Regions from separate parts of the Rhodococcus sovatensis genome, predicted to be linked through region 2. Evidence: riboswitches for the same ligand, from Rfam matches in the RefSeq annotation. Region 2 holds a riboswitch; the other holds the start of a gene.
The links. Region 2 has a riboswitch for cyclic di-AMP ahead of WDS16_RS00785 (transglycosylase family protein). Riboswitches for the same ligand answer to the same signal wherever they lie in the genome.
Positions count from the first base shown of each region.

Region 1: it holds a riboswitch for cyclic di-AMP, as region 2 does, so the genes downstream of both, WDS16_RS07175 (C40 family peptidase) here and WDS16_RS00785 (transglycosylase family protein) in region 2, are expected to answer to the same signal.

Region 1 covers NZ_CP147846.1:1,528,007-1,531,958, reverse strand. The annotation lists gene WDS16_RS07185 (hypothetical protein) at 1-90, opposite strand, end outside; gene WDS16_RS07180 (C40 family peptidase) at 118-1,119, opposite strand; gene WDS16_RS07175 (C40 family peptidase) at 1,555-2,088, opposite strand; cyclic di-AMP (ydaO/yuaA leader) riboswitch at 2,132-2,296, opposite strand; gene WDS16_RS07170 (hypothetical protein) at 2,412-2,693, opposite strand; gene WDS16_RS07165 (DEDD exonuclease domain-containing protein) at 2,842-3,952, shown strand, end outside.
Region 2 covers NZ_CP147846.1:187,425-191,376, reverse strand. The annotation lists gene WDS16_RS00790 (GTPase) at 1-970, shown strand, start outside; cyclic di-AMP (ydaO/yuaA leader) riboswitch at 1,246-1,468, shown strand; gene WDS16_RS00785 (transglycosylase family protein) at 1,477-2,091, shown strand; gene WDS16_RS00780 (hypothetical protein) at 2,173-2,361, opposite strand; gene WDS16_RS00775 (helicase-associated domain-containing protein) at 2,423-3,952, shown strand, end outside.

The sequences.
Region 1 (3,952 bases), 1.3 Mb from region 2:
CACCGGATCGGCGCTACACGCGGACAGCCCAAGCAGAACGCTCAGTACAACGACAGTCAGGCGTGTCCGACGCGGCTTCTCAGCAGTCATCTCACCGCGGGTCGACAGCACCGAATTTCAGTAGCGACGCGCGCCGTAGTACGGGAACGACGCCATGGACTGCACCTTCACCGGAACCCCGAAGGTCGATGCATGGAGTACGTTGCCGTTGCCCGCGTACAGCCCGACGTGGGATGCATCCGGGTAGAACAACACGACATCGCCCGGCTGAAGATCTTTCTGATCGATCGGTGTTCCGCCCGACGCCTGCGCCTGGCTCGATCTCGGGAGCGTCTTACCGACCTGCTTGTACGCCCACACAACCAGACCGGAGCAATCGAACCCATCGGGGCCTGTCGCGCCCCACACGTAGGGCTTCCCGATCTGTGTCAGACCAGCCTGCAGCGCTCCGGACCCCGAACCCGGAATGAGGTTCGACAAGATCTTCGACAGGTCGAAGCCCGGAGGCAACGGCGAACCCGCGAGCTCGGCCTGCTCGGACCCCGACAGCGCGTTGAAACTCGCGATGACTTCGGCCATCTGTCCCTGCAGTTCGCTCTGCTTCGCTTGCAGGCCGTCGCTGACGACCTTGGCTTGTTCGGCAGCAATCCTGGCGGTTTCGGCTGCGGTACGCGCCGCGTCCTCGGCGGCGGCGGCATCGGTTGTGGCCTGTTTGAACTGCTCCACCTGACGCGCGGTTTCCGCCGAGATGATGTCGAGAGCCGACATCTGATCGAGCAACTGCTGAGGTGAATCGCTGACCATGACGGCGAACAGTCGATTGGTGCGCCCGCCCTGATAGTTGACGTTGGCGACTTTGTCGACGGCCGGCTTCAGTTCCGCGAGTGCAGCCTGCGCACGCGTGAGTGCTTCCTGTTGCGTACCGACAGCGGCCTCGGCGTCCCGTTGAGCCGCCGCCTTCGCGTCCAGATCGATCTGGGCGTTGTGCAATGCCTCGGTAGTCTGCTCCGACTCACGGGACAGATCTGCCAGACGCGTCTGCGCATCGGACGAACTGTCGACGCCCGGCTGCGCGTTGGCCGGGATGGTCGGGCCGAGCACGAGACACGCCGCAAGCATTGCGGCTGCGAGAACGCTCCGCTTGGAGCGGGTGACGCGCTTGACTGTCGGTGTCGCCACGAGAAAGTGTCTCTCCGTTCTTGCTGTGAAACCGGCCGAGGTGATCAGCGCAACCGAATGGACGCGATCGAACTGCTACCGGTGGAACTTGACTTCTGGCGGTCAGCCACCCGGCTGGGCGACGATAACGAGTGGAAAACAAACCCTACCCATCAGTAAGGCTTGCCGGGGAGAAATCGAGTCGTAAAACTCGGACATTTCTCGACGATCCGGTGGCTTTGCTCGACCAACGGACTCGGCCAGGTTACGGAACGGTATCGCGAGAGTCCATTCGAGTGAATGACGGCCGACCATCTCGGCCCGAAACGACCGACAGCACCAGGCGCGCCGAAGACGGCTGCAACCTGATGCTGTCGGAAAGGCCGATCATGGAGATCAGTAGCGACGCGCTCCGTCGGAGGGCATCGACGACACTGGAGCGACCTTCACAGGAACACCCGATGTCGATGCATGAATGACGTTGCCGTTGCCTGCGTAGATTCCAGAGTGCGAGCCGCCGTAGAAGGAGACGACGTCGCCCGGCTGGAGGTCCGACATGGACACCGGCGTACCGGCAGCAGCCTGGTCGTAGCTGGTACGAGGAAGGCTGACTCCGGCCTGCTTGTAGGCCCACTGCACCAGACCTGAGCAATCGAACGAGCTCGGGCCTGCTGCACCGTAGACGTACGGGGCACCGATCTTCGACTCGGCTGCCTGTACAGCCTTGGCGGCCGGCGTCACCTGAGGTGCAATAGGGGCAGGCGCGCCTGGCATCCCTGGGATCTCGGTGGGCAGTGGAGGAAGACCTGGGATTTCCGGAACCTCGAATGTGCCGACTCCGGGGATTGTGATGGGAGCCGCCATTGCGGGGGCAGCGGGTAGAACGACCGCACCCGCGGCGATCGCACCAGCTACGAGAATTCGACGCATTTGACGGGTTGAAGTATGTGACGCCACGAGAAGGGGTTGCTCCGTTTCTTCCGTTCATCCGCCGACCGAGTTAGCTGACGGGTTCGGGCTGGGAAGATCAGCCCTACCCGCGTCGTCGCTGTCGCGACTCGGCGGGATTCACCCCAATGGAAATCGGGTTCCCGGTACGGGCGCTCATACAAGCGTCCCGATTAGGCGGTGCCCTGCGACGCCACTCCGGTTTGGATTGGCGAGACTCCGCAAGGTCTCAGGAAGGTTACGAAATGGCATACCCCTGTGTCGACCCCAACGCGCCGACTACTTCGATCAAGTTCGATTCCGCGCTAGATCGCGCGGCGATCGGCCCGAGTGTCACGGGGTGATAACGACCCACCGTCGGAGGCCTCGTCACCGTCTGTCACAAGACGCAGACGCGGTACGAGACCACCCTCTGCAAGGATGTCCATTGCACCTAGTTCCTCCTGGTCGAGGGCAATTCGAGGCGGCCTCGAACCGACCTGCACACCGCCACTCGCCGGAAACCCCGGAGCCCCGAGGAGGACCGTCACAACACAGTCGGCGCACGAGATGTCGCGCACCCTGCAATCACCGCAATCGACGATCATGTGATCCTCGTCTCTTTCGTAGGTCAGCTCGCGTTTTCGTTCGCTCGTCCCGAACCTAACGGTGCACTCCGACACATTTCCTTCGGCCGGTGCGCCGACGGATCACCGCGCAACTTCCTGTCGGTATGCGGGGCTACCGTCCTCAGTCGTGAGCCTGCCGATCCAACTGAGCTTCGATGAACTCGACACTCCGTTGCACGAGACCACGTTCGTCGTGGTCGACCTCGAGACCACTGGGGGCAGCGCCGACACCGAGGCGATCACCGAAATCGGCGCAGTCAAGGTCAGAGGCGGGGAAGTCATCGCCGAGTTCGCGACGCTGATCGATCCGGGCCGATCGATCCCCCCGTATATCGTGGAGTTGACCGGCATCACCACCGCAATGGTCATCGGTGCACCACGGATCGAACGCGTGCTCCCAGGTTTCCTGGAATTCGCCCGCGGTTCGGTTCTCGTTGCCCACAACGCTCGGTTCGACACCGGGTTCCTCCGGGCGGCCGCCTCACGGCTGGACATCGCCTGGCCCAAGTTCCAGGTCCTGTGCACCGTGAAACTTGCCCGACGAGTACTCACTCGAGACGAAGCACCGTCCGTCAAATTGTCCGCGCTCTCCTCCCTGTTCCAAGTCAGCACCCAACCGACGCACCGCGCACTCGACGACGCCAGAGCCACCGTCGACGTATTGCACGCGCTCATCGAGCGCGTAGGCAACCAAGGCGTCCACAGCTACGCAGAGCTCGTCGACTACCTGCCGACCGTCTCCGCCGGACAACGCGCCAAACGCTCGCTCGCGGCCCAGTTGCCCCGTACCCCCGGCGTGTACCTCTTCAAGGGGCCCGGAAACGAGGTTCTGTACGTCGGAACCTCCACCAACCTTCAGCGCCGCGTCCGCAATTACTTCACCGGGTCCGAGACCCGCGGTCGCATGAAGGAAATGGTGGGCCTCGCTGTAGCGGTCGATCACGTCGAATGTGCACACGCACTCGAAGCCGGCGTACGAGAACTCCGGCTCCTGTGCGCCCACATCCCGCCGTACAACCGACGATCGAAGTTCCCCAAGAAGGGATGGTGGATCACGACGACCACGGATGCGTTTCCGCGCCTGTCCGTGATACGAACTCCCGCACCGGACTCGATCGGCCCGTTCACTGTTCGGGCCGATGCAGCCGACGCGGCTGCCCTCATCGCCGAGTTCTACGCCATCCGCACGTGTACGCGGCGGATTCCCAAATCCGCGGTGCACGATTGTGAACCGACAG
Region 2 (3,952 bases):
CGAAGCTCGAACCCGGCGGGTCCTCATCGACGGATACGACCAGACCCGCACCGCGTCCGTCGATGCCGACGCCGCAGTGTTCCTGTTCGACGGGGCTCCCCGGGCAGACGAGATCGATTTCCTCCGCCAACTCGGCTTCACCCCATTGACCGCCTTGGGAGTGCTGTCGCGCGCAGACGGCTTCGGTGAAGGTGCTCTCGGAGCCCGCGATCCGCTCGCGCATGCGGGCGAGCACGCGATACGACTGTCGGCCCAGCTCGCCGATACCGTGATGACCGTCGTTCCGATCGCAGGTCTGCTCGCCGAGACCTCGCACACCGGAGCTCTCACCGAAGCCGACGCCCGCGCGCTGCACGCCATGCACGGCATCGACCCGTTCGATCTGATCGACCTGCTCGACTCCGACGACGACGCGCTCGTCCCTCCGCACATGCGTGGCCGGTTGGTCGACCTACTCGGCGAGTACGGCACGATCCACGGCCGGAGCATCGCCGCACAGGGCGCTGCAGTGCTCAACGACTGGCTCGTCACGCATTCCGGCGTGCCGAGATTGCAGAATCTGCTTGCCTCTCATCTCGGCGTGTTCGCTGCGGTGAAACGGGCCCACCGCATCCTCGGCGAACTCGACCGCCTCGCCTACAGTCGCCCCGAACGCGAGCACATTCGCGACATCGTCGATCGCCTGCGGTCCGACCCGGCGCTACACACCGTCGTGCTGTTCGGTCACCTCGAAGCGATGCTCGGCACCGATCCGGCATCCCCGGTCACCCAGGAATTGCGTCGCCTCGTCGAACACTCCACACCAGCACTGAAGCTGGGTCTCTCCCCCACCGCCGGGCCCGACCACGTCCGCGCAGCCGCGCTGGACAAACTCGCCTGGGCGCACAGCCAAGCCCTCGTCACGCTCACCGCCGCCGAAGATGCCGCGCTTGTCGCCCTGATCCACACGTACGGAAACCTGAGCCGATGACGGCGGCGGCGTCCGAAGCTGGACACTCGGTCACTTCTGTCACTTCAGCCCCACCCGAAGCGATGTGACTTCTGTCACATAACGATGGGGTAACGGAAGCGCAACGCCCGAGCGTCACCCGCACTCCAACCCTGTTAGCTGCAGGTTCGTTCGTTACCGAGAATTGGGTTCGCCGACGCGGCAGTTCGGACCCAAAATGAAACAGTTACCAAATGGTGACACTCCGGGGGAACTTCAGTACGGTCAGTGGCGGCTGAGAAACTTCGGCCGAATCCGTACCCGTAGCGCCAAACCTCGTCCCGCGGGAACGGACCCCCACAAGAACACCCAGGGGACGAGGACGGGGGACCCACACGTCCTCTCGGATAACCGGAAAGCTGTGCTAGAGCACAACTTTCCTTGGGGTGAAGCCCAACATCTCTTTCGGGAGAGTTGGGCCGGGCTACCTCTCAGCCCGAACCCGACAGCTGACCTCGCAGGCGCCAGTGGAGAGGATTTCAACTCGTATGAGCGGACGTCATCGCAAGCCGACCACCACCGGCCGCACCGTAGCCAAGGTCGCCGTGACCGGCGCGATCATGGGCACAGCAGGTCTGGCCTTCACCGGCACCGCCAGCGCTGCCCCTGATTCCGACTGGGACCGCCTCGCACAGTGCGAAGCCGGCGGCAACTGGGGCATCAACACCGGCAACGGTTTCCAGGGCGGCCTGCAGTTCTCGCCGAGCACCTGGACCTCGCACGGCGGCGGGCAGTACGCCGCCTCTGCCAACCAGGCCAGCCGCGAAGAGCAGATCGCTGTCGCCGAGAAGGTGCTCGCGTCGCAGGGCTGGGGCGCATGGCCTTCCTGCTCGTCGAGCCTCGGGCTCAGCAGCGCGCCTTCCGAGCGCAGTGTCCCGGCGTCGCCGGAGACTGCTCCCGAGGCACCGAAGCTTCCTGACCTCACCAGCATCCCGACGGTCGACGGCACCGCCGAGGTCATCGACGGCATCACCGGCGCAGTTCAGACGATCACCAACGACCCGCAGATCGCCACGCTGATCAAGGACGCGACCCAGGGCATCCAGCTCGATCCCCAGTTGGTCGAGTTCTACCAGGCGAACAAGGCATTCCTGCCTCAGTAAAGTCCTACGTCACTACGAAGAAGGCCCCCGATCACTCGGGGGCCTTCTTCGTTGTGGAGAAGTTTCAGATGTGGGGTAGTTCTAGCGATTGACGACGGTCACGGGGTGGGCATACGGCAACTCGTCCAAAGGCAGCGGGAACTCGGTGTCCTCGCCGTAAGGAGACAAGCCTCCCGAGCGTGAGGAGGCCAACTCACTCACCGCGTGGTCGCCGCGTGCGGTTTCCGGCCAGCCTGGATCGACGTAGGGCTTCTTCGACTTGTTCACCATGCGCCTATTTTGACACCTGCGCTGCGGCATCCGCCAGCCCAGGTCACTAATCTGATAGGCGATGACCGAAACAGCAGCGCCACCGGACCTCGCCACCTGGTTGAAGTCCCGTACCGATACCGAACTCGTCGGCACCCTCACGCTGCGCCCGGACCTGACCGTGCCGCCGCCGTCGACCATCGCTGTACTCGCCGGACGAGCCGAGCAGCGTGCCTCGATTCTCCGAAGCGCCGACACTTTGGACACCCTTGCCCTGACGGTTCTCGAGCTGCTCGCCATCGAGGGCGCCCACGAGATGCCAGTGCCACGCACGCAACTCGACGCTGCCATCGACAAGCGCGCAAGCGTCAAAGCCGTCGACAAGGCGCTGACCGCGCTTCGCGAGCGTGCACTCGTGTGGGGTACCCGCTCGCTCCGCATGACGCCCGCTGCTCGTGATGCGGTGCCGTGGCGGATCGGCCGCATCCTCGACTCCACCGAGGTCCTGACCCCGGAGCGCATCACCGAGGCGCTGACCGGAATCGACGAGAGCTCGCGCAAGCTGCTCTCCACGCTCGCCCGCTCGTCGCCTACCGGCCGCACACGCGACGCCGCGCCGGGCACCTCACCCGACCGGCCCGTCCAAAAGCTCTTGCAGGCGGGCCTGCTGATCTGGCTCGACGAGCAGACCGTCGAACTTCCCGCTCAGGTCGGCCAGGCGCTGCGCGGCGAACCGATCTCGGACCCTACGTCGATGACACCGCCCAAGCCACAGGCGACCAAGAACGCTCTCGCCGACATCAACGCGGCCGCCGCAGGCGAAGCACTCGAGTTGATTCGACACTGCGCAGCGATCATCGATGCGCTGGCGGTCAGCCCGGCTCCCGCTCTGAAAGCCGGCGGTCTCGGCGTGCGCGAGGCGAAGCGCATCAGCAAGGCCACCGGTCTGGACGAGGCTCAGGTGAGCCTGCTTCTCGAGCTGCTGGCAGGCGCATCGTTGATCGCGAGCGGAACTCCCGACCCGGTGCCGTCGAACGATTCCGGCGACGACTATTGGGCACCGACTGCTGCGGTCGACTCCTGGATCACCGCAACTCCGGCCGCACGCTGGCACGCGATCGCATCGGCATGGCTCGATCTTCAGCGAGCGCCATGGTTGATCGGCATGCGCGATCCCAACGACAAACCCGTCGCTGCGCTGTCCGAGGAAGTGCGGTCTCCCGCCGCGCCTCGCGATCGTCGGACCATCCTCGAATATCTTGCCGAATTGAGTTCGGGTACGGCGACGACCCCGACCGACGTCTCACGTGGACTGGCGTGGCGGCGGCCACGGTCTGCTGCACGCTTCGGGCTACGCCCAGTGGAGAAGATGCTCGACGAGGCCACCACTCTCGGCATCGTCGCGCGCGGTGCTCTGTCGACACCGGGCAAAGCACTACTGCACGGGGGCGACGCCGAGGCCGCGATGCGCGACGCACTCCCGACGCCGATCGACTACGTGCTGCTGCAGGCCGACCTGACACTCGTCGCGCCAGGGCCGCTGGAGCCAGACCTGCACGACCGAATCGGGCTCGTCGCCGACGTCGAATCGGCAGGCGCAGCGACGGTGTAT